DNA from 3 places in the Pseudoalteromonas sp. SWN29 genome. Region 2 is predicted to be linked to each of the others. Evidence: predicted binding sites of a transcription regulator. Region 2 holds the regulator's gene; each other region holds the start of a gene.
The links. Region 2 encodes sigma-54, which starts transcription at its own class of promoters, with help from an activator protein. Its sites were predicted from a motif close to GTTGGCACGNNNNTNGNNT; they were not measured.

Region 1 (10,077 bases), on a different contig from region 2:
ATGGGCAAATTTTAGTTCGTTTAAAAAATGTTGAAGAACAGCTTAAAGCGCATGACTTACTGCGTGATTTGCTGAGCGATGATTATATTTCTGCTATTAATATGGCACCTGCTCAACCAGCTTGGTTAAAAGCGGTTGGTGGTGACCCTATGAAGCTAGGTCTTGATTTAAGTGGTGGCGTACATTTCACCATGGAAATCGACATGGCAACAGCGGTTGATAACCAGCTTGAGCAAATGGAACAAGATTTTCGTAGCGATTTACGCGAAGAAAAACTACGCTACCGTAGTGTTCGCCGCGTAGCCGGCTCTGATCGTATGCGTGTAGAAATGCGTACCGAAGCAGACAAAAATGCAGCAGAGAGCTTCTTAGAAACTCGCTACCCGCTGAATGTCTATATTGATGACAGCAGTAATGATAAAGCATTTTTTGCGACAATGAGTGAGCAAAAACTCAAAGAAATTCGTGACTACGCTATCAAGCAAAATGAAACGATTATTCGTAACCGTATCAACCAAATCGGTGTTGCAGAACCTAACGTACAACGCCAAGGCGCTGAGCGTATTATTGTTCAACTACCAGGTATTCAAGACACAGCTCGTGCTAAAGAGATTTTAGGCGCTACAGCAACGCTTGAATTTCGTGAAGTAGACGAAAATGCTGATGCAAGTGCTGCTGCTCAAGGTCGTATCCCAGCGGGTACTGAAATGATCATGAGCCGCGACGGTTACCCTGTTGTACTTAAAAAACGCATCATCCTAGAAGGCAGCCATATTACTGGTGCGCAATCTGGTGCAGATGAATACCAACGCCCGCAAGTAAGTATTACGCTTGATAGCAAAGGTGGGGCAAAAATGAATGCCTTTACCAAACGTGCTATTGGCAAACGTATGGCAACGGTATTTATTGAGTACAAGCCATCAGGTAAAAAAGATGCAGACGGTAAAGCGCTTCCACCTATTAAGGTAGAAGAAGTAATTAACGTAGCAACGATTCAAGCACGTCTTGATCGCTCGTTCCGTATTACAGGCATCGACAACCCAGCTGAAGCACATAATTTAAGTTTGCTTCTTCGTGCAGGTGCGCTAGTAGCGCCAATTCAAATTGTTGAAGAACGCACAGTAGGTCCAAGCTTAGGCCAAGAAAACATTGAAGCGGGTATGACTGCGGTTGCACTTGGTTTTGCGTTTGTACTTGTGTTTATGCTTGTGTACTACAAAGGCTTTGGTATGGTTGCAAACCTTGCGCTTGCGGCTAACTTAGTACTAATTGTAGGTGTTATGTCTTTAATTCCGGGCGCTACACTTACGCTACCTGGTATTGCTGGTATTGTATTAACGGTAGGTATGGCGGTTGATGCTAACGTACTTATTTTTGAACGTATTCGTGAAGAGCTGGCCGATGGCCGTAGCCCTCAACAAGCCATTCACTTTGGTTACGATAGCGCATTTAGCACCATATTTGATGCCAACATCACCACGCTAATTGCTGCCATTATACTGTTTGCAGTAGGTACCGGCCCAATAGCTGGCTTTGCAGTAACACTTGCGATTGGTATTTTAACTTCAATGTTTACAGCCATTGTTGGTACCCGTGCGGTAATCAACTTGTTCGTTGGTGGTAAACGTATTGATAAACTTTCGATTTAAGGAGCTGACATGCAAATTTTAAGTTTGGGTAGTAGAACCCTTCGTTTCATGTCTCTTCGTAAAGTGGCTATGGGTTTTTCGACGTTATTAATTTTAGCGTCGTTTGCATCAGTTTTTGTCAAAGGTCTAAATTTTGGTTTAGATTTTACCGGCGGTACTGCGGTAGAAGTTGGTTTTTCACAGCCAGCAGACCTTAAAAAAGTACGTGCAGCGCTAGCTGATAATGGTTTTGCTGATGCATCGGTACAATTATTTGGTTCTAGCCAAGAGATTTTAGTTCGTTTAGCACCACGCGGTAGTGATGTTAAAGCTGAAGTGATTGGTAACCAAGTAATTGATGCGCTTAAAAAAGCAGACGACAGCGTAGTAATGCGCCGTATTGAGTTTGTAGGCCCAAGTGTAGGTGAAGACTTAAAAGAGCAGGGTGGCCTTGCCATGTTAACTGCACTTATTTGTATCTTAATCTACGTTGCGTTTCGTTTTGAATGGCGTTTTGCTGTGGGCGCGGTAGGTGCATTAATACACGACGTTATTATTACTGTGGGCTTGTTTTCGGTATTAGGTTTGGAGTTTGATTTAACAATATTAGCGGCAATTCTTGCGGTAATAGGTTACTCGCTCAACGATACGATTGTTGTATCTGACCGTATTCGTGAAAATTTCCGTAAGGTACGCATTGACGACACTATCGAAATAATCGATATTTCACTTACGCAAACACTTAACCGTACACTTGTAACTTCAATCACGACTATTTTAGTATTGATTGCTTTGTTTGCATGGGGCGGACAAACCATTCATGGCTTTGCAACTGCATTGCTATTTGGTGTGTTTATTGGTACTTATTCTTCTATTTATGTTGCCAGCTCTGTTGCCATAGCAATGGGCGTAAGCAAAGAAGATTTAATACCAGAAGTAATAGAAAAAGAAGGTGCTGACCAAGACGCTATGCCGTAATTGGGTTTGTACTTAATAAAAACCGTTCTTATGAGCGGTTTTTTTATATCTGCAATTTATTAATTATTCAGGCGTCTAAGTTTTCATTAGCGAGTATAACAGTGCAAGCTTACGAAAACAGTGCTAACTTTGTAGTATGAATTGGTAGGGCCTTTTTGCAATAATGTACAAATCGCTGCAGGTTAAGGCACAGGCCACTGAAGCTAAAATAAACCAAGCGTTATCGCTAAAGTTATCTATTTATTTATATGCTCAAAGGGGGCTCTTGAAGCGCTTATCCTTTCAGCCAATAAATAGGTAATTTAAATAAAGTAGGTAATTATTATGTTGCCAATAAAACTTTCTATTAGTGTGTTAAGTCTGTTTATAAGTTTTGCACTTATGGCGGAAGAGCAAATAATTAATGTAGCTCAAAAGCAAGATACCCAAAATGCCCGAGAAGAGTATCTCAATGAGTTACTGGTACGTGCACTGGAAAGCGTAAACTACCCCGGTGTTATCCGAATGATCCCCATATCAGATCTGCAAAAGCGTAAGTTAATAAACCTAGATGATAGCGAATTGGATATGTATTGGAGTATGAGCAGCCCAGAGCGAGAGGCGCTTGCCTTAGCTATTAAAATACCGCTATTTAAAGGTTACATAGGAAAGCGGGCTTTACTCACTAATAAACAAAATGTAGCACGTTTTAAAAACGTAAAAACTCTTGAGCAGCTAGGAGAGTTTTCAGCAGTACAAGGCCATAACTGGCCAGATACAAGAATCATGTCGTATAACGGATTACATGTAAGGCCGCTTACTAACTACCAAGCCATGTTCACTTTAACGAGCCGAGGGCGAATAGATTACTTTCCTCGCTCGTTTATTGAGGTTAACTCTGAGCTTATTGAAAACAAACAAAGTAATTTAGTAATCGTGCCTAATTTATACATAAGTTATCCAACCGGTATTTATTACTTTGTGACAAAGAGTAAACCTGAATTGGCGAAGGCAGTTGAAGAGGGCTTGATAAAAATGCAAGAAAACGGTGAGTTTGACGCATTATTTAATGAATACTTCGCAAAGGGTTTAAATACCCTACCTTATACAAAAGGCAAAACGGTTGAAATTAAGCTCGATAACCCTTATTTTTAGGCACAAAAAAAGGAGCCTAGGCTCCTTTTTTTCATCATGCTATTTATTAGCGAAGTAACGACTCAGGTAATACTGGACGAATTTCGCGAACAATTGCTTGAGTCAGTTTTGGTGAGCCACAGATGATATTGCCGCTGTGGTTATAGTTATTACCACCAGCGAAATCTACAACCATACCGCCCGCTTCTTTAACCATAAGTTCGCCTGCAGCAGAGTTCCAAGGTTTTAAGCCGATTTCAAAAAATCCATCAACACGGCCAGCGGCAACGTATGCCATATCTAAAGCAGAACAACCTGCACGGCGAATGTCTGCAGTGTGTACAAACAGTGCTTTAAACGCTTCTGTGTATGCATCCATGTGGTTTTTGTTTTTGAAAGGAAAACCTGTAGCAAGTACAGTGCCTGCAAGAACTGTAGTTTTGCTAACACGTAGACGTTTGCTGTTTAACTGAGTGCCTTGACCGCGAGAAGCAGTGAAAAGCTCACCACGAATTGGATCATAAATAACAGCTTGGTCTAAACGACCTTTAACTTTAAGTGCGATAGAAACCGCGTAATGAGGGATGCCTTTGATGAAGTTAGTTGTTCCATCGATAGGATCTACAATCCATTGGTAATCATCATCCTTGCCTTTATGCTCACCTAGTTCTTCACCAACAATAGAGTGAGTAGGGTAAGACTGTAAAATAGTGTCACGAATTACGGCTTCGGCTTCTTTATCAATGTTAGTTACTAAGTCGTTAGCGCCTTTTTGTTGCACTTCAACTTTTGATAAATCTTCACTTGCGCGAAGTAAAATTTTGCCTGCGTTGCGCGCAGCGCGAACCGCAATGTTTAACATTGGATGCATGGTATTACCTTTGGGTTGTAAAAGAACGTTTATATATTTCAGCCGGCATATTTTAGCGACTTTTGACATAAAGTAAACAATAAACCCTAAATACTTATGTTTGTTTTTTATACAAGATTAAAAAGTGTATATATTTTTTCAAGATAATAATTAAGTCACAGGCCCTAATTAAATCGAATTAATTTTAAATAACACTTTACCTAAAGCTAGCTTGAGGTTTTATCGTGCTGTTTACTTAATTGATAGGACAACATTATGTATTTAGAGCATGTAAACTTAGTCGCGAGTGATATAGATAGTATGCTTAAATTTTATCGCGCTGTATTTCCGCATTGGTCAATCAGAAGTGAGGGTAGAGGTGATTGGCACGGAAAACCAAGACGCTGGGTACACTTTGGAGATGACACGCATTACATTGCGATAAGCGACCATGGTGAAGGTGAAAACAGAAACTTATCGGGCCATCAAGTTGGTTTTGCACACTTTGCTTATGTGACTAATAACTTAAATGAGGTAGTGATACGCTTAAATAAAGCGGGTTTTCGGATAAGTAAGCAAGGTAGTGAGAATCCTTTCAGAAAAAATGTTTACTTTATTGATCCCGCTGGGTTTGAGGTGGAATTTGTAGAGTATTTAAGTGATATACCAAGCGAGCGAAATAACGATTTATAACAGGTTAAGCACCGCAAAGAGCGGTGCTTAAGCAAGCTTTATGAACGATTATTTCCAGCGCCTAATTGTGTTTTTAGCTCATTAGCAAAACTCATAAACTTTTCTTTAATAGTCCGTTTTATTTTTATTTCGACAGAGCCCATTACCGCTTTACCTTCAATATGAATAGTAGGACCTTGGCGCTTGTTAAGTGATACCGATTTATTTTCAAGGCTGCTTAATATACAAAACATTTTAGAGACTACGTTTACATGTTCTGGTACATATATTTCATCGCTACCAAAAATACAGTTAACGTGAATAGTTACATTTTGATGCGCAAAAATGGCATCAGTAAAATCTAGCACCACCGATCCCATAAAATTACTGAGATAAATGTTTTTTGGTACTACCCACTGCCCGCTGCGCTCGTTAGAGCCTAAAATACTGCGTAGTGTAAAGTCATCATCACTGTTTTGTTGTGCACTATAGTGTGGAGAAAATTGCGACTGTTTTTCTGCTTTATATTGCTGGTCTGTATTAAGTGTTAAATCCTCTACTAAGGCTAAAAGAGCTTCGTTGTTAGATGCATCCATCGCGTCATCTAAACGTCTCTCAAATGCATCAACTGAAATAACCCCATGACTGTAATTATAAATTAATTGATCAATCACCTGTTCGCGTACTTGCTCTATCGGACGGTCTTCAACTTTTACAGACATGAGATATTCCTTATTATATTTACTATTGATACTTATCTTAATGTTTAATTGCAAACCGCGTACCAAATATAATTACTTTAATTATCAATTGGTTATTTTTTAATGGTGTTTTTTTCTTTGTTATATTAACGATAGATTAACCAAAAGAGCAATTATCTAGCTATTTTCACTATTTGAGAAAGTTTTACCGAGTAGCCTGTAAATAGTTACACAGCTATAGTTAAAGCTTTATCATGAAAACAACCCAAGCAATTGAATTTTAAGGATAAATAAACTTGGCCTAAAGCTCGCATAAGTTAAAGTGTCTTTAATCAAAAGGAGAAAGATTATGAAAACATTTAACAAATCTATTATCGCAGCTTTAGTTCTTGGTACTACGGCTATGGGTGCCCAAGCGAACAGCTGGGAAAACGAAAGTAAAGATGCTTGGATTGATGGTAAGGCAGAAACAGTTCTTCTTATGAACACTAATCTAAACAACTTTGACATTAACACTGATGTAAAAAATGGCAAGGTAGTACTTACAGGTAAAGTTAATAGCGAGCTTGATAAAGAGCTTGCAGAAGAGCTAATACTTAGCCTAGATGGCGTATCTGATGTTGAAAACAGCCTTACTGTTGTTAATCAAATGGGTGCAAAGGATACAGACAAAGATATGATGGATGATGATAATGACCTAACGGACGCTAAAATCACTACTGTAATCACAACTCGCTTTCTATTTAATTCAGAAGTTGGTGGTACAGGCATCGATGTTGATACAGACAACGGTATAGTAACTTTGAATGGTTCTGTAAAGTCTGATGCTGAAAAACAGTTAGCAGTTAAAATTGCCAAAAATGCTGAAGATGTTCGTGACGTAGTTGATAAGTTAACTATTGTTGCTGAATAATACAGTATAGCTAAGGCCCAGTAAAACTGGGCTTTACCCCTTTTTAATGCTTAATTTAAATGGAGTTTGGTTATGGATATTATCCGTATAATATTTTCGGTTTTATTACCGCCAGTAGGTGTATTTTTGCAAGTTGGCTTAGGTATGCATTTTTGGTTAAATATTTTATTAACACTGCTAGGTTATTTCCCAGGGTTAATACATGCAATTTACATTATTGCGAAAAAATAATGATACATTATATATTGTGTAAGCCGATAACTGAGGTTTAGCTAAGCGAATATTCTCAGTGCTAATCGGCTCACAATATTAATTTTAACTTACTTCTAGTATTATTCCGCACTACATCTATTCTGTACTAAAAAATCCCAATTACCGTCTACCACACTAAAGAACTAATTTTGGAGAGCTCCTGTTTAGCAGGTGTTTAATGCTCGTTTCTTTGTGCATCTGCAATTAATTACCTTATTATCTAGTAATAGCATTATCATGATTTGTATTGATATTATTAAATAGCGCTTTATATATACAGAGGTAGTAAATTGAACATTCGGTTTATATTGTAAGGTGTTGTGTCATTCATTTTTTATTTTAGTTGGGCCTACTGGGCAAACAGTTCGGCAGATATTGTAAAATCGATCACGCTCCAAGTTGCATTAGTGCAAGGCTTGTATAGTGGATTTGTAACGCTGTTTTTTACTTTTATTTTAGAAAAGGTCGTCAACAAGTATAAGTCGAGTTATGTAACGCTTGCGTTTGTAACTCCTATTATTTGTATGTTTCTCTCTAAAACACCACAAAACGTAGCAATACGACAAAGCTTTAATAATGCAATTAACTCCAGCGCCTCGTATTTAAACAACAAAAAAATAGCAGGCGTACTTTTTGCGCCTGTAATTCCGATTACTGTTCAATCGAGCTTAGTAATTCTGGTGAATGTAATTAATCAGACACCTAATTTGGCACTTACAGTAGCCCCAAGCATATTTTTTACAGCCTTGTATGCCTACACATATATGTTAGCTTTACTTAAAAAGTAGAGCGGTAAATATAAAAGACTGATGTGGGTGGAAGGTTTTTATAATTTAATGCAGTGAATGTCATGGGAAATATCTTACATTTTACGTTTATACCCACCTAAAAGATTACTATTTAAGCAGTTAGCTTACTGATTGTTAAAATAAAGGTGTTTGGTAGTGACAAGCACCTAAAAAGTTTTTATACTGCAACCCGCTTTAGTCGCTCTGTGACTGAACGCTTCAAAAATTAACTGTTTTGCAGTTATATAAAAGTTGGCCCCTTAGCTCAGTTGGTTAGAGCACACGACTCATAATCGTTAGGTCCCCAGTTCGAGTCTGGGAGGGGCCACCACTTTTCAAAGCTTTCCAAGTGAATACCTACTAACAAAATAAAATAATTTAATTCACGGAACGATAGCGGATCGGATTTGAGATAATACCTCCGACCGATAATTTTACATAAATCACTTTAGCCTTACACATACCCCTCCGAATATTAATCAAAGAAAATAGCCAAACTGTTTATGTTTACCGTAATTTAGGAATAAGCAATCACGCTACATTTTTAAATGTTAGGTTTTGATAGGTTTTGACAGATTCTAAAAGTTGAGTTTTGCTAAGCTCCTCAGGTTTTATGAGGTTCTAGTACTAGGAAAACTTAGCTTTTTATGGAGTCAGAAAACCCTATAAATGTTAACAGCCCTTAACAGTAGCAAAGTCAATTTTTGACAATAAACAGACTTATTAAACTACGAGTGAATAACCATCAACTACAAGTACAGTATTTAGCTTTTAGGTTTATTGAGCCTACTTGTGCTGTAGTCCTTAGTTTGAGTGCTTTTATAGCCCTTGCCTCGGCCTTTTGCCAAGTAAGATAACCAATGTAAGGCATTAAGCCTTTCCTCTGGCGAATCTACATAGATATAGCTTCTTCTATTTTTGGAATAAAACCCGCCCATATCTTCCCACACCTGCTTGGCAATTTTACAAATGTAGTGTGATGTTTTCACCAAGTCACCATCAAGCCATAATGCGACATGATAATGCTGTGCCTTGGCGTTTTCTAACTCCCTTACCCAACAATAGCCGATTTCAGTAATGCCATAATGCGCGGTAATACGTGTCATCAATCGCTTTCTAAATAGCGTCATTCGTTTATTGTCATCGGTCGGTTCGGATTGGTGCAATTCAACCATGACAAATACTTGCCGTTTCCATTTATCCAAGCCTATATCAAATTGTTCAAATGATTTTTTAAGCATGTAAGGGTAGCAACCCGAACCACCAGCATTAACAGGTATTAACTCACCTCGATGGGAAACAGTATTGGATTTTGAAATGTGTTTTCGACCTGTTGTATTTTTACGATTATGTTTTTGCATAAACTAACAGGTACTTTTAAAGGGATAATATAAACGACCGTCTGAAATTGCACTACCTAATAACAATGCACATATTGCCACTGCTGGGCTTAAAGCAATAACCCACGGACAAAACCGCCAAGACAAAACCGCCAAGTGTGAGTAAAGACAAAACCGCCAAACTTTTATAAAGCAAAAAATAAAATTCAGACAGTAAAAAAAATGAATATTAAGCATGAATAAGTTACTCTTAATTAGCTGGTGGCTAGGTCGCCAAACTTCCCCACCAGCTGTGGTTATTAGTCTTAGTTCGTATAGTGTTTAGCTATGCGTTCTAGGACTTCCCAAGTAACTTAGTAAGCGTTTCTATTTGTTCTTTCGTCATTTTTTCATAATCAAACCAGTAACGTCTTATGCCTTTATGTTCAAAATCGTTCGAGTCTATTATTATTTGATTAATCCAATGAAAATTAATGCCCCGACGCTTAAGAGCATTGATACGTGGGGCTAAATGACAGATACCGATAGCATCAGCTTCATAGCGGTTAATAGAACCATGATTATTTATATACTTTGCAACTTGAACTTGTTGGTTTGTAGCTGATAGGGCGCGTTTAGCCATGATTAAACTCCCTTACCAGTTAATAAAGCTTGCACAGCTTCGGCAGGCCATAATAAACGGCCTGATGGGAGTTTGATTGGTTTAATGCCGTAAAAGCTGCCTGTTTTACATAGGCGCGTTCTAATGCTGTTGGGTTTCGTGTGTACAGCATAGCCAAGCTGTTCTGTGGTTATTCTTTGGTTTGTTACTATATTTGTAGCCATATCTTTCTGCTTGTGTT
Region 2 (10,077 bases):
ATGTATTATCGGCAACTTGGCGTACCATTTTGTTCGGATCGATTAATTTCACATCTGCTGCACTTACGCTTTGAGTTAGCGTCATAGTGCCAATTGCTACAATAGCTAAAAACTTTTTCAACATAATAATTACTCACTACCTTGGTTGAATAAAAACTGCCCGATTAATTCTTCAAGTACAATGGCAGACTTAGTATCAGTAATTGAATCGCCATCACCTAGTGCTTTACTTTCTACACCAAATAAATCGTCAATTGCTTCATCTTGCTTGTTTTCAGTCACTGTTTCGCCTAAACAACGTTGCTTAGCTGAATCTGGAGAAATTACAGGGTGAATACCTAAGTACTGCTCACCTAAAATACCCGACGTTAAAATAGAGATTGAGCTTGTGTCTGAAAAACGACATAAGTACTGCGCATCAATGGTCATATTTACCACGGGTAAAAACTCTTGTGGGTGAACATAAATTGATTCAACACGACCAATTACAACACCACCTACTTTTACAGGTGCACGTGCTTTTAACGAGCCTATGTTTTCAAACTTGGCATTAAGCGTATATGTTTCGCCAGAGCCACTAATACCTGAATTGGCAACTTTAAGTGCAAGCATCGCAAACGCTAAAATGCCAAGTGCTACAAAAAAACCAACTAAAATTTCTAATTTCCGTGAATTCATTATCTATACCCTATTAGCTGGTAAACATTACAGCTGTCAAAATAAAGTCAAAACCTAAAACTGCTAATGACGAATGAACAACCGTTTCGGTGGTTGCTTTGCTGATCCCTTCAGAGGTCGGCACACAATCATATCCTTTATAAAGTGCAATCCAGGTCACCACTATGGCAAATACAAAACTCTTAATAATACCGTTTAGTATGTCTTGCTGAAACGATACTTGTGATTGCATGATTGACCAAAAGCTACCTGTATCAACTCCCAGCCAATCTACACCCACTAAGTGAGCGCCTATGATTGCTACGGCTGAAAATATTAAGGCAAGCAATGGCATGCTTATAAAGCCAGCCCAAAAGCGCGGTGCAATAATTCGTTTTAGCGGGTCGATTGCCATCATCTCAAGTGATGAAAGTTGCTCTGTTGCTTTCATTAAGCCAATTTCAGCAGTCAATGCGCTACCTGCGCGCCCTGCAAATAGTAATGCAGTAACAACTGGGCCCAACTCTCGCAATAAACTCAGTGCCACTAACGGCCCTAAACTATCCTCAGCGCCATAACCAACTAATACGGTGTAGCCTTGTAAAGCCAACACCATGCCGATAAACAAACCCGACACCATAATAATCAGCAAAGATTGCGAACCGACCATATAAAGTTGGCGAACAAGTAACGGTGTGCCTTTTTTAAAATTAGGAACATGCGCTAGCGCACTAAACAGCATATAAGCCGAACGGCCAAGAGCCGCAAAACGTCCTAGCGTTTTATGCCCTAGCTTTTGAAATAAATCCAACATTATGCTTTTTCTCCAAGCAGTTCATCTGCATAAGCTTGAGCCGGAAAATGAAATGGTACTGGACCATCCGACAAGCCTTTTAAAAACTGTTGAACTAAAGGAGATTCATGATTGCGCATTTCATCAGGAGTACCACAACCAATTACCCCTTGATCGGCGATAATTATAACGTGATCGGCAATACTCATTACCTCCGTCACATCGTGTGTCACAATTAAAGACGATAAACCCAATACCTCATTAAGCGATTTAATTAGCTTAACCAATACGCCCATCGAAATAGGATCTTGCCCTGCAAATGGTTCATCGTACATGATTAGCTCAGGATCAAGCGCTATAGAGCGCGCAAGTGCAGCACGCCTTGCCATACCACCCGATAACTCAGAGGGCATTAAATCTTTAGCGCCACGCAGTCCAACCGCTTGTAATTTCATTAATACAACTAATCGAATAAGGTCTTCACTTAGCTTTGTGTGCTCTCTTATAGGAAACGCAATATTGTCAAATACCGACATATCAGTAAACAACGCACCACTTTGAAAAAGCATGCTCATTTTAGTACGTGCTTCGTATAGCTCTTTGCGAGACATTTTAGGAATGCTGCCACCTTCAAATAAAATATCACCTGAATCTGGTTTAAGCTGACCACCAATTAAACGCAACATAGTGGTTTTGCCAATTCCGCTTGGCCCCATGATCGCAGTAATTTTACCTTTAGGAACGCTAAAACTCATATTTTTATATATGGTTCTATTGCCTCTCGAAAAGCTAACATCCTTGACTTCTACTATTGATTGCGACAAGTCGCTCTCCATAAAAATGTTCACTAGTGCACCTATTTTAAAGCTTTTTTGTCAAAGATGGAAAAAACAATTCGTAAGATTTTGTAATACACCCATGAAAAGGATTATAAGACTCGCTCAAAACAGCTTAACCCCGGCTTAAATTTTTAAATTAGCTGTTTAAAAGCAGCATTGTTACGTAGTTGACCTTACTCTTTTATTTATACTTTCATCTTGGCTTTTGTTACTATTCGCGCCATCCGTATTTTGTATAACTGGCTTAACACAATGGTTACCTCGTTTGTTATTTTAATTCTTGGTTTTGCAGCTCTTGTTTGGAGTGCAGACAGGTTTGTTTATGGCGCTGCGGCTCTTGCTAAAAACTTTGGTGTACCTACACTTATTGTTGGTTTAACCGTGGTAGCTATGGGCTCTTCAGCACCCGAAATGATGGTTTCAGCCTCTGCCGCTTTGGCTAATAAAACCGACACAGCAGTTGGTAATGCTGTTGGTTCTAATATTACAAACATTTTACTTGTGTTAGGTATCACAGCTTTATTTCGCCCTCTTTCAGTTTCATCAAGTACATTAAAACGTGAAATGCCATTAGTGATGCTCGTATCTTTAGCTACTTGGTATGTGTTCTCAGATAACTACTTTTCATTTAATGAAGGTGTTGCGCTTTTAGTTGGCTTTATTGTATTCATCGGTGGGCTAATTATTGTATCTATGCGTGCAAAAAACCAAGATGACCCATTTGTCTCAGAAGCCTGTGACGACGTACCTAGCAATGTACCTACAAAAAAAGCCGTATTTTGGTTGGTAGTCGGCATGATACTCCTACCTGTTAGCTCTCATTTTTTAATAGGTTCGGCTGTCGATATTGCTAAATACTTCGGCTTAAGCGACCTAGTAATTGGTTTAACGATTATTGCCATTGGTACTAGCTTGCCAGAACTTGCCGCTTCTATTGCAGGTGTACTTAAAAATGAAGATGATTTAGCACTAGGTAATATTGTTGGCTCAAACATATTTAATATTCTAGCGGTATTACCACTTGCCGGTATTATTAACCCTTCTGCCATTGACCCATCATTAGTAAGCCGAGACGTATTAATTATGATTGGCGCAACACTTGCCCTAATTATTATGTCATTGAACTTTAGAGGCACCCAACGTATCAATAGAGTAGAAGGCGGCTTATTGCTAATAGCGTTTTTGGGTTACCAAGGGTATATTTTTAGTCAAGTAGGGTAAATGATGGCAACGCTAAATTTTATTGAACAAGGCCTTCGCGTTTTAGATGTTGAGCGCCAAGCACTTAGTGATATTGCACAATATGTAGATGAAAATTTTCATAACGCGTGCCAATTAATGTACGACTGCGAAGGCCGTATTATTGTCATTGGTATGGGTAAATCAGGTCATATTGGCAATAAAATAGCGGCAACCCTTGCAAGCACTGGCAGTCCAGCATTTTTTGTTCACCCTGGTGAAGCAAGTCATGGTGATTTAGGGATGATCACTAAAAATGACGTGGTTATGCTTATTTCTAATTCAGGGGAGACCAGCGAAGTTTTAAATATCATTCCGGTTTTAAAACGACTTGGTGCCAAAATGATATCGATGACTGGCAATACGCAATCAACCATGGCGACCCTTGCTAATGTACATGTGTGTATTAAAGTAGAAAAAGAAGCCTGTTCATTGGGTCTAGCTCCTACATCAAGTACCACTGCAACGCTTGCGATGGGCGATGCCATGGCAGTTGCATTATTAGAAGCTCGCGGCTTTACTGCTGATGACTTCGCGTTATCTCACCCAGGTGGTAGTTTAGGCAAGCGCTTATTACTCACTTTAAAAGATGTTATGCACAGCGGCGTAAATACACCTATTATTAACGTTTCACAAACAGTTAAAGACGCCCTTATTGAAATGTCTGCTAAAGGTTTAGGCATGACAGCCATTGTTGATGAAAATCAGCAGCTCGTGGGACTATTTACTGATGGCGACTTACGCCGCATTTTAGAACAAAGAATAGATATTCATACAACTCAAATAGATGTTGTTATGACCAAGTCATGTACTACGGCTACGCAAGATATTTTAGCCGCTGAAGCGCTTAATATTATGGAACACAAACGTATAAATGGCTTAATCGTTGTCAATGAGCTAAATCAGCCTATTGGCGCATTGAACATGCAAGACCTATTAAAAGCAGGAGTGTTATAAATGCAATTTGAAGAACTCTATCAACCGCTGAGCGATGATGCAAAAGCACGCGCTAAAAAAGTAAAGCTACTTATATGCGATATTGATGGTGTATTTTCTGATGGCCGTATTTATCTTGGCAATCAAGGTGAAGAGCTAAAAGCGTTTAATACAAAAGATGGTTTTGGCATTAAAGCGCTTATAAACAGTGGCTTTGAAGTTGCTGTAATTACTGGTCGTCATTCACAAATAGTGCAACAACGTATGAGCAGCTTAACCGTACAGCATATTTATCAAGGCCAAGAAAATAAGCTCATTGCCTATCAAGAATTAAAAGACAAACTCAACCTTAGCGATGAACAAATTGCTTATATCGGTGATGATGGTCCTGACATGCCCGTTATGGAATTAGTCGGCTTTGCTGTTGCAGTAAATGATGCCCACCCACTTATTAAACGTTTATCACACTATGTAACGCAAATGCCTGGCGGCTTTGGTGCAGTAAGAGAGCTCACCGACTTGCTCATGCTTGAAAATGGTAAAGCATTGACTACACAAGGCACTAGTTCATGAATGCAGCGCGCATAATATTAAGCGTTTTATTCATTAGCTGTATGGTTTGGCTTTGGTACCCTTATTTTACACAAACTAATGTTGCACCTCAGGCTGAGCCTGAAGTTATTGCCAAGCCTGATTACATAGCCATTGAACTCAAACAAACAGCCTATGACGAGCAAGGTAAAATTAGCCACAAAGTAACTGCTGCTAAAATGGAGCTATACCAACAATTAGGTTTTACATTTTTTGAAAAACCCATTTTTACTTTATATAACGAAAAGCAAACGTGGCAAATAAATGCAGACGAAGCAACATTATACGAAGACAAACAATTAATTTTAGAAGGTAATGTGGTTGCCAAAAACTTAACCGATAACGCCATGATAGACAAAATCAATGCTGATAATATTCAGGTAGATATAAAGCTATTAACAATGCGCTCGGAGCAACCCGTTATCATTACTGGACCCAATTTAAAAATCACTGGTAAAGGCCTAGAAGCCGACTTAAAAACCGAAGTGATAAAACTAATTAACCATACGCGAACCATATATTATGACCAATAAAATATTAAAATCACTTATTATTCCTGCACTTATACTGGCGTTTAATAGTAATGCTGCAGAGCAAAACTCGCTACCGGCTGCAAATCAAATTTCAATAAGCGCCGATAAGCAAGAAGGCCAATTAAAAGCTAACGTGGGTATTTTTGAGAAAAACGTTGAGATTATTCATGGTAATCGCCGAATTACAGCAGACCGCTTAGAAGTACATAAACGCGATGAACTTGGCGATAATAAACAATTATTAATTGCTACAGGTAGCCCTGCGCACTTTGAAGAAAAGCAATCAGATGGCACGACTATGAGCGCCAGTGCTGACGAAGTACGTTATGATGTATCTAAGCGTTTTTTAACGCTTGTTGGTAATGCACAAGTATCGCAAGCGGGACAAAAAATAAATGCTAAAAGCATTACCTACGATATAGAGCAGCAGCTAATCAGTGCCGAAAAAGATGAAAACTCAACTGACCGCGTTCACACAATTTTAGTACCAATCGAGACTAAAAAAAGTAAAAAAAGCGACAAAGGTCAACCATGAGCACATTAAAAGCAGAGCTATTAGCAAAGAGCTATAAAGGCCGTGAAGTTGTAAAAAACGTCGGCCTTGAAGTCAAAGCTGGCAGTATTGTTGGCTTACTTGGCCCTAACGGCGCAGGTAAAACTACCACTTTTTATATGATAGTAGGACTTGTACCTAGCGACAAAGGTAAAATTTCTATCGATGATAACGATATTACTCTTTTACCTATGCATAGTCGTGCTAGATTAGGCATTGGCTACTTACCACAAGAGTCTTCAATATTCAGAAAGCTGACTGTTTATCAAAACTTAATGGCTATTTTAGAAACACGCAAAGAGCTAAATAAACAAGCCCGAGAAGACACGCTCGATAAATTATTAGATGAATTTAGCATACAACACATTCGTGATAGCCAAGGTATGGCATTATCGGGTGGCGAACGTCGCCGCGTGGAAATAGCACGTGCGCTGGCAGCCGATCCTAAATTTATATTATTGGATGAACCATTTGCAGGTGTTGACCCAATTTCGGTATTAGATATAAAGAAAATAATAGAACATCTCAAAAATCGTGGGATTGGTGTATTGATTACCGATCATAACGTAAGAGAAACCCTTGATGTTTGTGAAAAAGCCTACATTGTTTCTCATGGGGAGCTGATTGCATCAGGTACTCCAGAACACGTATTAAATGATAAAACAGTACGCGATGTTTACTTAGGCGAGCAATTTAGGCTGTAACATTTACGCCATGTCTTTAAGCATCTGCTAGTATTAATTATAACAACATAAAAGGATTGTTAGAGATACATGAGGCAATCACTACAGCTGCGCATGGGCCAGCAACTTACAATGACTCCACAGCTGCAACAAGCTATTCGTTTGTTGCAACTCAGTACATTGGATCTCCAGCAAGAAATACAAGAAGCTCTCGACAGCAACCCGCTATTAGAGGTTGAAGAACCAGACTATTCCGAAGACGCTGCAGGTAAAAACGAGCAAAAAGCAGATACAGATGACATAACTGTTAGCGCATCGGCCGACGATGTTCCAAGCGAATATGAACAAGATAGTGGTGAAGCACTTGCAAAAGACACGCTAAGTGACGACATGGCTATGGATGTTAGCTGGGATGAGTACATGAGTGCCGCCCCAGCAGCATCATCGGGTCCGATGCCTGAAGACGAATCAATATACCAAGGCGCCTCTACTGAAACGCTCCATGAGTATTTAATGTGGCAGTTACAACTAACGCCATTTAGCCCTACAGACGAAGCTATTGCTATTGCGATTGTAGAAGCCGTCGATGATTCAGGTATTTTAACACTAAGCTGCGAAGAGATTTTAGAAAGCTTTAATCAAGAAAACGAAGATGATAACGAAGTCGAACTTGATGAAATTGAAGCTGTATTAAAACGCATCCAACTGTTTGATCCTGTTGGTATTGCTGCACGTAGTTTACAAGAGTGTTTGTGTATTCAGCTTAACCAGTTTGATAAAGAAACACCTTACATTAATGAAACAAAAATGATTTTAACCGAGCATATTGATTTATTAGCTGCTCGTGACTATCGTACATTAATGAAGAAAACTAAGCTCAAAGAAGAAGAGCTTAAGGAAGTAATGACATTAATACATACTCTTAGCCCTAAACCTGCAGATACTATTGTAAGAGAAGAATCTGAGTATGTTATTCCTGATGTGTCAGTTAAAAAAATTAAAGGCCGCTGGGTTGTTGAGTTAAACCCAGACAGCATGCCTAAAATTCGTGTTAATAGCCAATACGCGGCAATGTCTCGCACTGTAAAATCCAGTGGTGACAGCCAGTTTATTCGCTCGCATTTACAAGAAGCTAAATGGTTTATTAAAAGCTTAGAAAGTAGAAACGACACACTATTAAAAGTAACAAATTGTATTGTTAAGCAACAACAAGGCTTTTTTGAACACGGTCCTGAAGCCATGAAACCAATGGTTTTAAATGATGTTGCTGAAATGGTAGAAATGCACGAATCAACAATTTCGCGCGTAACAACCCAAAAGTATATGCACACACCCCGTGGTATATTTGAGCTTAAATATTTTTTCTCAAGCCATGTAAGCACCGAAAACGGTGGTGAATGTTCATCTACAGCAATCCGTGCGCTTATCCGAAAATTAATCGCAGCAGAAAACTCAGCAAAACCATTGAGTGATAGCAAAATAGCGGATATATTGGCTGAGCAAGGAATTAAAGTAGCGAGACGTACAATCGCAAAATACCGCGAATCTCTGGCTATTCCACCGTCAAATCAACGTAAAAGTTTGATTTAAGACGCAAAAAAAAGAGGGTAATGCTTATGCAACTAAACTTAACTGGTCGTCAGGTAGAATTAACCGATTCACTAAGAGACTATATTAATACCAAATTTGCGAAGCTAGAAAGACACTCTGATCATATTAATAATGTTCATGTCATTCTCGATGTAGAAAAATTAAATCAAAAAGCAGAAGCCACCATACACGTAAGCGGTGCTGAGCTATTTGCCTCTACAGAACATCAAGATATGTATGCCGCCATTGACTCGTTGATCGACAAGCTCGATCGACAAGTAATTAAACACAAAGAGAAGCTTGCTCGACACTAATATGATGAAATTAAGCTCACTTATATGCCAGGACTGCAGCAAAGCTGCGGTCCTTTTTAATAGCAAAAAAAGAATTTTAGAGTTCATTAGCGAACTTGCTCACGACAAACTTCCGTATTTACCGCAACAAGATATTCTTAATGCTTTAATGAGCAGAGAAAAATTGGGTAGTACAGGTATAGGGCGTGGCATTGCCATTCCTCATGGAAGAATGAGCGGTGCAGAAGAGCCTTTGGCTTTAGTACTCGTTAGCGAAACTCCAATAAATTTTGATGCAATCGATAATCGCCCTGTTGATATTTTCGTCGCACTCATCGTACCAGATGGCGATAACCAGCAGCACTTAAAGACTCTAGCAACCATTGCTGATAAACTAAACAACAAAGATTTTTGTAAACAGTTACGCAGTGCAAAATCAGATGCTGAGCTTTACCAAGTTATTGTCAATCAATCATAGTTTTATAAAGGGTGTTAAATGGAGTTAATTATCATAAGCGGCCGTTCTGGTTCTGGAAAGTCGGTTGCTTTACGCGTTGTAGAAGATTTAGGTTATTATTGCGTAGATAATATTCCAGTTAACTTGCTTCCTTCATTAGTTCGCAGTGTGTCTGATAGCTATGATAAAATTGCTGTTAGCATTGATGTGCGTAACATCCCTAAACAACAAGATGAATTTAACGATATTCTTGAATACTTGCCTGGCTTTGCAAAACCTACGTTATTTTATTTAGATAGCGACGACCAAACATTGATCAAACGTTTTTCTGAAACTCGTAGATTACACCCACTATCAATTGACTCGTTGCCTCTTGATTTAGCCATCAAAAAAGAAAAAGAATTACTTGATGTATTAATCACCCGCGCCGACTTTATGATAGATACAACTGATTTGAGTGTTCATCAACTTGCTGAATCTATTCGTGAAAAGATTTTAGGTAAAAAAGATAAGCAACTGATTGTCACATTTGAATCGTTTGGTTTTAAATACGGTATACCAAAAGAAGCAGATTACGTATTTGATGCACGCTTTTTACCAAATCCACATTGGGAACCTGAATTAAAACCTTTAAATGGGTTAGATCAACCCGTTAAAGATTATTTGGCCAATCACAGCATAGTGCAAAAATTCACATGGCAAATTCAGACATTTGTACAAACATGGTTACCGCACTTAGAGCGAAATAACCGCAGTTATTTAACCATTGCTATTGGGTGTACAGGCGGACAACATCGCTCTGTATATTTAGCGCAAACTATCGGTGAAAGTTTTGCAATGACACATCCCAATGTTAAAATTCGCCATCGCGAACAAGAAAAATAATATAGCTGAATAATCACCTGTTCAGCTT
Region 3 (10,077 bases), on a different contig from region 2:
TCGCTTAATGATTTTATGCTCTTTGCAAGATAAAGAAATGAGTGTATCGCAACTAAATGAAGCCGTACCTTTAGCACAATCGGCACTTTCTCAGCATTTAGCTGCACTACGAAAAGCGAATGTTGTTGCCACTCGCCGTGAAAGCCAAACTATTTATTATCGTATAATTGACGATAACGCAGTGCAATTACTTGGCACGCTATATAACTTATTTTGTAAAGACTAACGATTTTTAGTGGCGTGAGTAGCGCAGCGAAAGCAGGTTAGAATAACCTCCGCTCCATTATTTTTGCGCTATTAACTTTTTGAAGCATTTGTACTTAAATAGATTTCGTACGAAAACAGCCACTATCTTTAGACGAAGCTACAAATATATAGCAGCGTATTATCGCAAGGTTTAACCCAAGCGATAAGTTTGCGGTTAAATACCATCTCAAATAAACGTAGCTATTTCATCGATAGATTTTTTATCCAGTGCATGAGCCGGTATTGTTGCATCATCACTTGGGTAACCTGTAATAAGTAGCATGTATGGGCGTTCGTTATCTCTATCGCGACCACATATGTCGGTTAAAAAGCTCATTGGTTTTGGAGTATGAGTAAGGGTTGCCAAACCTGAACGGTGCAAAGCCTGAATTAAAAAGCCGGTAGCTAAGCCAACAGACTCATGCACATAATAATTCGTATTTTTATCATCGGTGCTTACGCCACCCTTTTTTTGACTAAATACAGCTATAAGCCAAGGTGCATGCTCTAAATAAGGTTTATTGGCGTCGGTACCTAACGGTTTTAGCGCATCTAACCATTCTTCACCTGCTCTGCCTTCGTAAAAAGAGCGCTCTAGTTTTTCTGCGGCTTCTCTTATTTGCTTTTTTACATCGCTACTATTTATAGCAACAAAATGCCAAGGCTGATGATTCGCTCCACTGGGTGCTGTACCTGCTGCTTTTATACATGCTTCAATAATATTCTTAGGCACTGGTCGATCGCTAAAGCTGCGAATGCTATGGCGGCGTTGGCTAGTGGTTAAAAACTCGTTAGCGCGATTTAGCATTTCGTCGTGTGGGTATTCTATAAAGTCGTTTAATGGCTGGCTTTGGTGATCTTGCATGGCTTTTCGCTTCTTATAAAAAGTATATGTGGTTTTTATACCGAGTGAATAAAGTGTAGGCAAGTGTTATGAGTTTAAATTATGTTTATTTGTTGTTACAAATTTAACCAGTAAGTAACTTATGTTCCTGTTTTTCTTGTGGTATAAAACATCATAAAAATAATTACTCATATTCAAGGAAGTAAAAATGCTATCAATAACTGGGTTATCTAAAACCTACGATAACGGCGTACATGCACTACAAGGTGTTGATTTATCTATCGGTAAAGGGATGTTTGGATTGCTTGGGCCAAATGGCGCAGGTAAATCATCGCTTATGCGTACCATTGCAACACTACAGTCGGCTGATTCAGGTTCAATTACTTTTGATGGCATTGATGTATTTAAAGACCCACAGGCACTGCGCCAACGCTTAGGTTACTTACCACAAGATTTTGGTGTGTACCCGCGTGTTAGTGCTTACGACTTACTGGACCATATGGCTGTTTTAAAGGGTATTCATAATAAAGCACAGCGTAAAGAGTCGGTTGAAGGGTTACTTGCGCACACTAATTTATATCAACATCGCTCAAAAGCGGTAAGTGGCTTTTCGGGCGGTATGCGCCAGCGTTTTGGTATTGCACAAGCCTTACTAGGCGACCCTGATTTACTAATCGTTGATGAGCCAACAGCGGGGCTAGATCCTGAAGAGCGTAATCGTTTTCATAACTTATTAGTAAGCTTAGGCGAGCAAAAAGTAGTTATATTATCGACCCATATTGTTGAAGATGTTGCAGAGCTTTGCCCAAATATGGCGGTGTTGGCTGGCGGTAAGATTTTACTAGAAGGTAATCCAATAGCGCTTACCGATAAGCTCCAAGGACAAATTTGGCGCAAAGCCATGAGCCAAGAAGAAGCGCAAGAACTTGAGCCGCAATTACCGGTTATTTCAAAACGCTTATTTGCAGGGAAAACAATTTTACATGTAATAGCAGAGCAGGCTCCACAAGGGTTTGAAGCAAGTAATGCAAATTTAGAAGATGTGTATTTTTCTACACTGCTTAATCATCGTAACAGCGAAGTAGCATAAGGAGGCGTTATGTTTTTTAATATGCTTGCGTTTGAGCTGCGCTATTTTATGCGCCAACCTTCGTTTTATGTGACCTCATTAATCTTCTTTTTTATGGCGTTTTTTATAAGCTCCAGTAGTAAGTTTCCGCTAGGTGGGGCGAATGTTCATATGAACTCGCCTTTCTCTATTATGCTTTTAACCGTTACATTTTGTACACTCGCTATGTTTTTAGTGGTTAACTTTGTTGCCAGCTCCGCTATTCGCAACAGTGAAAGCAAAATGGATGAGCTGGTATTTAGTAAGCCTGTTAATCCTGTGCCTTATCAAGCAGGGCGTTTTTTTGGTTCTTACTTAGTTGTACTTATTGTATTTTTAAGCGTGCCATTGGGTGTGTTTTTAGGGTCGCAATTTGGTTTATTAGTTGGCTGGCTCGATGGCGAATTGATTGGTCCTAATAAGCTAATGTACTACGCTGCGCCTTATCTTTATTTAGCAGTGCCAAGTTTACTGGTGCTTGCGGCTATTTTTAATAGTGTAGCGGTCTATTTTAAAACCATGATGTCGGTGTATGTAGCAGCTGTTGTGATTTTTATAGCCTATCAAATTGCCGGCGTTTACTTTGATGATTTAGCATTTAGAAATATTGTTGTTTACGCCGACCCATTTGGCTCTGGTTCGTTAATTGATTTAACACGTTATTGGACTGTAAATGATAAAAACACAGAAGTGCTAACGCTCACAGGTGACCTTTTAGTTAACCGTATATTGTGGGTGGCAATCAGTGTTGCAATGTTTTTTGGCCTTGGAAAGCTAAGCAACCGCATAGTAACTAAAAAACAGAAGAAGCAATTTAAAGTCTCTGCTTTTGTACAAAATAAACAAGCTGCACTTATCAACAGTGCTAAAAATTATAAATCAGCGGGGATTAGTACTAAATCTCAGCTAATAATGCGCAGTATATTCGAACTTAAACAAGTTATATTTAGTGCTCCTTTTATGATTTTAGCGGGTGTAAGCATTGTAACGCTTATGATCCCTCTGTTTGCGCCTATTGGTGCTTATGGCACTACTAACTGGCCTTTAACTCAGAATATGGTCAATATTATTAGCGGTATTTCCGGTTTGTTTTTGTTTGTTATTATCGCTTTTTATAGTGCTGAGCTTGTGTGGCGAGAGCGACAAAGTGGCATGGGCGATATTGTTGACAGCTTTCCTGTACATAACAGTGTTTTTTGGGTGTCAAAAATACTGGCTTTAATCGCTGCTGTTTCTGGGTTGTTCCTCGTGGGAATGATACTCACAATTACAGTTCAGTTATTTAAAGGTCAATTTAATTTAGAGCTAGGACAGTATTTATTTAGGATTGTTTACTTATCGATTTTACCGTTGATTATGCTGACAGTACTCGCCTTCTTTTTACAGATTATTAGCCCGAATAAATATGTAGGAATGGGTTTGTTTATTTTGTATTACATAGCGCAAAAAGTAATGGGTTCTTATGGGTTTGAGCATCATATGTATCATTTTTCGCAAAGCAGTAGCGTACCGTATTCTGATATAAATGGTTATGGGCATTTCTTACAAGCTGCGCATTGGTACACATTATATTGGGGCGCGTTAAGTCTTGTTTTAGCGATTGTTGGGTTTGCGTTATGGCACCGTGGTCCTTCACAAACGCTGCGTACACGCCTGTCTATGCTTCGTTATAATATGTCGTTAAAAGGGCAAGCGATTGCGGTTATTAGTGCATTAGTGTTTGTTGGTGCAGGCTACAATATTTATAACAACACAAGAGTTTTGAATGAGTTTACTACGAGCGATGAGTTTCAAGACAAGCAAATAAGTTATGAACAGCAGTTTGCACAATACAAAGACTTAGCAGTACCTATGGTGACCGATGTTGACTTAACTGTTGATATTTATCCAAAAAAGCGTGCTTTAAGTGCTGTGGCAAAAATTAAATTTACTAATACCTCTAACGAGCCAATTACGCGAGTGTTAATAAGCTCACCTCAACACGCTAAAAGTTGGGATGTAGCCATGGCAGGCGGTAAGATAGTTGAAAAATTACCAGCGCTTTATTCAGCATGGTTTGAGTTTGAGCAGCCGCTTATGCCAAACGAAATAAGAGAAGGGCAACTGTCGGTTACTCGTGATCATACAGCCTTTACTGATAAAGACTCTGATACACAATTAGTTGCCAATGGCACTTTTATTAATAACTTGGAACTCCTTCCTAGCTTTGGTTATAGCCGTGGTTTACAGGTAGCTGATAAATTTGAACGCCGTAAGCATGATTTACCAGAACTTGAACGTGCCCATAAGCTAGAAGACAGTCAGTACTATACACAAAGTGATTTTGGTGCAGCTAATGGGTTTATTAACTTTAAGGCAACGGTAACAACCGACGAGTCGCAATTTGCTATTACCCCAGGGTATTTACAAAGTGAAAGTGTAAAAGACGGGCGCCGCACTTTTGTTTATGAAATGGATGCGCCTATTTTAAACTTTTATGCGGTGCTTTCGGCTGAACTTGAAAGTAAAAAGGTTGAGCATAATGGGGTAAATATTGAGGTGTATTACCACAAAAATCATGCATGGAATGTTGACCGTATGATTGAGTCGGTACAAGACTCGATAGATTACTTTACACAAGCATTTGGGCCGTATCAGCATAAGCAGCTACGTATAATTGAATTTCCTAAGTATCGCTCGTTTGCACAAAGCTTTGCCAATACAGTCCCTTACTCAGAAAGCATGGGGTTTATTACAGACTTAAGAGATGAGAGTAAAGTTGACTACCCTTACTATGTTACCGCACATGAAGTAGCGCACCAATGGTGGGGGCATCAAGTGTCGGGAGCGAATGTTGAGGGGAGCGCAGTTATGTCAGAAACGCTTTCACAGTACAGTGCGCTTATGGTGCTCGAAAAACGCTTTGGCGCAGAGAAGCTACGTAAGTTTTTAAAATATGAACTTGATAGGTACTTAATAGGGCGTACAGGGGAAGCCTTTGAAGAAATGCCACTATATAAAACGCAGTCTCAACAATATCTTCATTACAATAAAGGATCTGTGGTAATGATGGCGATTTATGATCGTTTAGGTGAAAAACGTTTAAATGATGCACTAAAAGCATTTTTAAATGAGTTTCAGTACCAATCAACACCATACCCAACAACACTTGATTTACTTAGCTATTTAAAACAAGACGCAACACAAGCCGAACAAAGCTTTATTGACGATCAGTTTAAATACATAACACTGTATGAGCTTGAGATGAAAGAGGTGTCAGTTACAGATAGCGTTGATAGCGAAGGTTTTTATACTGTAACACTTAGCGTAGAAGCCGTTAAACAGCGTGCGGATGGCCAAGGTGAAGAAACTGAACAGCCGCTCGATGAGCTAATTGATATTGCATTGTTTAGCGATGACCCTGAAAACCTACTAGCTGAAGATTTTGTTATTTACTCTCAAAAGCACCAAATAGTATCAGGTATTAATACGATTGAGCTTAAAGTAAAAGAAAAGCCATTATTTGCGGGGGTCGATCCTTACATTAAGCTGGTCGATAAAGACAGTAAAAACAACTTAGCTAAGTTTTAACTGCTATTTAAATAACAATTCTTTTAGTTAACTAATCTGAATACAGGTTAACTACTTTAAAGGCCGCATTTATGCGGCCTTTATGTGTAATAAACTGTATAAAACTTCATAGCGTTTCTACATATTCCCCACAGCTTTTTACGCTAATATTTTATGTTCTCTTATAAAGTTACCTTACTGGTATTTAGTTTATAAGGAAGAGTATGAAACCATTAATTATAGGGGCGATAGCATTAAGCCTGAGTGCTTGTTCTGCGGTAACCATTCAGCCACAGGCTGCAGAAAAAATAACGAGCCAAGCTAATTACGAAGATAGCCGCCCATTTTATTTATGGGGATTGGTGGGTGAGCAGCGGGTAGACGTAAAACAAATATGTTCAAATACACCCGTTACTCAAATGCAGTCACAGCAAACCTTTAGTGATGGAGCGCTGAGTTTAATTACGCTTGGAATATACTCGCCTCATACCATTAAAGTGTGGTGCCAAGAGCAAGTAATAGGGGAGACATTATGAGTATCAAGCTATTTGTAGCCAGTTGCACATTTATTATATTAACGGGATGTACAAATATTTACTTTGATAACGGAGCACAAAGCAAAGTAAGCAATAAACCGCTAAAAAGCTCACAGTGGCATCATAATTTTGCACTTGCGTTGTACGAGGGGTCAGAGCCGTTAGATTTAACAACGCATTGCCCACAAGGGGAGTGGCAAAGTGTTCATACGTATAAATCGTTTACTAATGGTTTAGCTGAGGTGGTTGTGAATCAAATCGGCCCAGCTTGGTACCCTAAAACAGTAGAAGTACAATGTAATAAGGTACCATTTAAGGCAAAACAGCTATAAAACGAGAAAAGGGCCAAAAGGCCCTTCGTGTTGCAGCAAGTAACACATTCTTTCTTATAAATTAAAGTCTACAGAATAAGCAACGTAAGCTTTAATATCTGAATCATCCATATCTGTATCAGACAAACCAAAAGTAAAACCGTCTTTCGAAATTGATACACCGTAATCTAAGATATTATCATCGCCAATAAAATCACCAGAGTAATGGCCTAAGTGAAGTGCCATTTCAGTGCCGTTACTGCCAACAGCAAAACCGTAGTCAGCTGTCAGGTAAAGTGAATCACCAAAGTCTGTACCATCACCACTTGCAGCTGATGTTGCTAATACAGAAGCACCAAAGGTAAAGCCTTCAACACTGATGCTACCGTAAATTTCAGAGAAATCTGCGTCTGCTTCAGAAGCTGCGTCTGGGTAAGCGTAATAAATATAACCAACATCGTAGCTAACACTTTCGTTAATATCGCCACCAAAGCCTGCATATAAGTCAAGCTCATAGGTCATTTCATCTGCCCACGATGCATTTGAAGCCCAAGTACCTGCATAAAAGCCCGATTCATTGGCATAATCAATACCGCCTGAAATAGCTGCATCGCCCCCAGTTTGCTCTTGACCACGCCATAAGTAGTTTGATGTTGCCGCTGCATTAGCAGTTACTTCAGCATGTACGGCTGTTGACGTTAAAGATGTTGCGCCCATTAATGCTATAGCACTTATAGCGATGGTTTTTTTTAGTTTTAGCATGTCCATTTCCCGTTATATGATTTTTGCTCGCCAAGGTTTTTATTATGTAATCGGAACCTTTAGGCTGACGGCTTTTTATTGTTTAACTAACGGGATAATTGCACTGTATGTGCCAGCTTCATTATTTTTACTAAAAATTATTTTTATATATTAAAAAACATGAGCTTGCATTTTATGAATAGGGAAGGGGTATAACATGAAGGAAGATGTTGCGCACGTTGGTGGTGCATAAATTAACCTAGCCGCACCATAAAAGTACGGCTAAATTAGAAGGTTTAACCGAATATAGTACGCATAAGGCTAATTGTTTCGTTTACACTGCGACCTTTTTGAACTTCACTCACAATTGAATCGCGTTTACTGCGAATATGTTCAGGAATATCGTCAGCAGCAAGGGCACGGTCTACTAAAATTTCTGCAGACTCTTTACCTCTACGCTGAGTTTTACCTGTTGTAGTTGTAGTACGTTTAGGCTTGCTTAGCAGTTTAATGTAGTTAGAGTTATCTGGTGTTTTAGCATCAGCATAGTGAAAGAAACATGGGATTAGCGCTTTAATAGCAACTAATTGTTCTTCTAACTCATTACTCGGTTTAGCCATTTTGTACCATGACATAGCTTGAATACCTTTTACGATATCTTGCCAGTAACGCTCAAAATCACTATTTTTAAGTTTAGAAACACCAAGGGCACCACATAAAGCATCTAATCGATTATTTGTAATCGGAGTAAATAAATCAGGACGACGCATTGCAAGCAAACGAGTTGCAGGCGCAAGTGTTGGTTTTTCGTTGTTGTCGGTGAATATTTTTGAATAAGCAGCAACAAATTGTTGATACTCATATTGAGTAATATCACCTTCAAGTGGAATATTCACTAGTGCATCGTCAAAAGCACCTGGTAAATCACCAAGCATTTGATGGAAGCTCTTTGCACTCTTTGTAGATGCAAACCATTCAACGTCAAAGTTGTATGTGCTTGGATCAAGTGATGCCATGTGCTTACCACTAAACGCAAGTAAGTCTTCAGGGATCATATCTTTAAGAGACTGTTCACGAATGCTTTTAATGTAGTCTACTAAACGAAGTTGTTCATCAAGTGCAATAACGTCTTTGTGTTGTTCTACAAATACACTTACAACAGGCCAAGGAGCAATACGTAAAGTTTTAACCTGTAAAAAGCTGATAGCTGAAATAAGCTGGTCGTGTAGCTTTTTAAGTACAGGCAATTGCTGTGGCTCTAGTAAATCGTAGTTCATACGATCTCTGCTAGCATTTAGCAATTCATAACACCAAGGTAAAAAATCATCAGGGTGGTTTTCTACTTTCACGGCCATAAGGTTAAGGCTTAACTCTGAAGATTGCTTCAGAATGTTCTGATAGATTTGGTTTTCTTGTTCGCCTAGCGTCATTTTTGACGGTGAAATTAGCAGTTTTTTCATGCCTTGTAGAATCTCCGGTTTAGATATATATTTTTTTGCTGGTCTATTTTAGCGCAATTACGTTGATAACAACAGCGCTGTCCTCCATACGTTGTAATTGAAGTGACTAAATCAGTATTTTTGCTAATAAAATGAGGCTAACGCTTTAATATGTATCAATCATTTTCATCTAGTACAAAGACGCTTTCAACTGAGGTATTAAAATGCTTTGCTATTTTTAGAGCAATTATTACCGACGGTGTAAATCGTGCCGTTTCTACGGTACTTATTGTTTTGCGCGATACATTAATAGCATCAGCAAGTTCTTGCTGGGAAAGCCCAGCCTCTTTTCGATACTTTGCAATATGATTTTTCACTTTTAATCCTAATCTTTGTTTTGCCAAAGAATTGATACGCCGTATATTAAATTCATTACAGCAAGGTAAAATGAAGCCATCATGCTGTGAGATACTTCTAAAGCAAGACCATCTGATAATAAGTACACACCACCCATACTAAAAAGTAAGCCAAGCACAACATGTTTATAGGCGATGGTGTCGATGGTGTTTAAATACTCATCTTTATAGGTAAGGTGGTATTTCATTTTCCATGTAAACCCGCCTCTGATCACAAACATAAAGAATGAGCCTAAAAAAGCAGTAGTTCCTAAAAGCAATAATGGGGCTGATGTGTGATTAAGCATTGGGTAAACACTGATGATTAATAAAGTGATACCCATGAATAATGAAAACCATGCATTTTGGCCCATAAATTTTTCTTCACTTTTAATATCGTAATTAGACATAACTCATTTCCTTTTAAATTTATAAAATGTAACCTCTAGGTATTAATGCAACCTTAAGGTTTCATGAAGTCAATATTTTTTGTAACCTAAAGGTATCAAAATGTTTCAGGGGTGATTCAGGATAAGAATGTAATATCTAATAAAGTGCTTTTTTATCATAACTACAATGATTTTAAGGCTAACACTCGCTATGATAAGAACATTATTTGCACGTTTGAAAGGACGATCATGAAAACCTTACTTAAAATTGTAGGTGTAATACTTTTACTATGTATAGCACTCATTGTTGCCGCACCGTTTTTAATCCCTACTGATACTATTTTTAATAAAGTGTCGCAGCAGGTAGAACAAACAACTGGGCGTACTCTTACTATTAAAGGTGATAAAACACTTAGCGTATTCCCTGCATTAAAGTTAGAACTTAACGACGTGCATTTTGCAAACATGGAATCAGGTTCGCGCGCCGATATGGCGAGTATGAAACAGCTTGCTGTACAC

Region 1: a site for sigma-54 is predicted at 6,012-6,030, ahead of I6F53_RS03710 (LiaF domain-containing protein). Genes of this name have one in related genera too.
Region 3: a site for sigma-54 is predicted at 7,455-7,473, ahead of I6F53_RS08960 (TorF family putative porin). Genes of this name have one in related genera too.

What each region holds. Positions count from the first base shown of each region.
Region 1 is NZ_JADYXE010000006.1:84,818-94,894, forward strand. It holds gene secD (protein translocase subunit SecD) at 1-1,649, shown strand, start outside; gene secF (protein translocase subunit SecF) at 1,659-2,606, shown strand; gene I6F53_RS03695 (substrate-binding periplasmic protein) at 2,931-3,740, shown strand; gene suhB (inositol-1-monophosphatase) at 3,787-4,590, opposite strand; gene I6F53_RS03705 (VOC family protein) at 4,846-5,262, shown strand; gene I6F53_RS03710 (LiaF domain-containing protein) at 5,301-5,963, opposite strand; gene I6F53_RS03715 (BON domain-containing protein) at 6,292-6,855, shown strand; gene I6F53_RS03720 (YqaE/Pmp3 family membrane protein) at 6,928-7,086, shown strand; tRNA gene I6F53_RS03725 (tRNA-Ile) at 8,150-8,226, shown strand; gene I6F53_RS03730 (YagK/YfjJ domain-containing protein) at 8,660-9,256, opposite strand; gene I6F53_RS03735 (helix-turn-helix domain-containing protein) at 9,570-9,857, opposite strand; gene I6F53_RS03740 (hypothetical protein) at 9,860-10,060, opposite strand.
Region 2 is NZ_JADYXE010000013.1:13,233-23,309, reverse strand. It holds gene I6F53_RS06865 (MlaC/ttg2D family ABC transporter substrate-binding protein) at 1-124, opposite strand, end outside; gene mlaD (outer membrane lipid asymmetry maintenance protein MlaD) at 130-678, opposite strand; gene mlaE (lipid asymmetry maintenance ABC transporter permease subunit MlaE) at 692-1,471, opposite strand; gene I6F53_RS06850 (ATP-binding cassette domain-containing protein) at 1,471-2,286, opposite strand; gene I6F53_RS06845 (calcium/sodium antiporter) at 2,542-3,510, shown strand; gene I6F53_RS06840 (KpsF/GutQ family sugar-phosphate isomerase) at 3,514-4,485, shown strand; gene kdsC (3-deoxy-manno-octulosonate-8-phosphatase KdsC) at 4,486-5,037, shown strand; gene lptC (LPS export ABC transporter periplasmic protein LptC) at 5,034-5,588, shown strand; gene lptA (lipopolysaccharide transport periplasmic protein LptA) at 5,578-6,123, shown strand; gene lptB (LPS export ABC transporter ATP-binding protein) at 6,120-6,845, shown strand; gene I6F53_RS06815 (RNA polymerase factor sigma-54) at 6,915-8,414, shown strand; gene hpf (ribosome hibernation promoting factor) at 8,441-8,728, shown strand; gene ptsN (PTS IIA-like nitrogen regulatory protein PtsN) at 8,733-9,185, shown strand; gene rapZ (RNase adapter RapZ) at 9,204-10,049, shown strand.
Region 3 is NZ_JADYXE010000018.1:57,963-68,039, forward strand. It holds gene I6F53_RS08930 (ArsR/SmtB family transcription factor) at 1-226, shown strand, start outside; gene I6F53_RS08935 (nitroreductase family protein) at 434-1,111, opposite strand; gene I6F53_RS08940 (ABC transporter ATP-binding protein) at 1,299-2,180, shown strand; gene I6F53_RS08945 (ABC transporter permease/M1 family aminopeptidase) at 2,190-5,768, shown strand; gene I6F53_RS08950 (Bor family protein) at 5,972-6,283, shown strand; gene I6F53_RS08955 (Bor/Iss family lipoprotein) at 6,280-6,615, shown strand; gene I6F53_RS08960 (TorF family putative porin) at 6,670-7,356, opposite strand; gene I6F53_RS08965 (hypothetical protein) at 7,632-8,795, opposite strand; gene I6F53_RS08970 (helix-turn-helix transcriptional regulator) at 8,951-9,151, opposite strand; gene I6F53_RS08975 (hypothetical protein) at 9,160-9,579, opposite strand; gene I6F53_RS08980 (AsmA family protein) at 9,808-10,077, shown strand, end outside.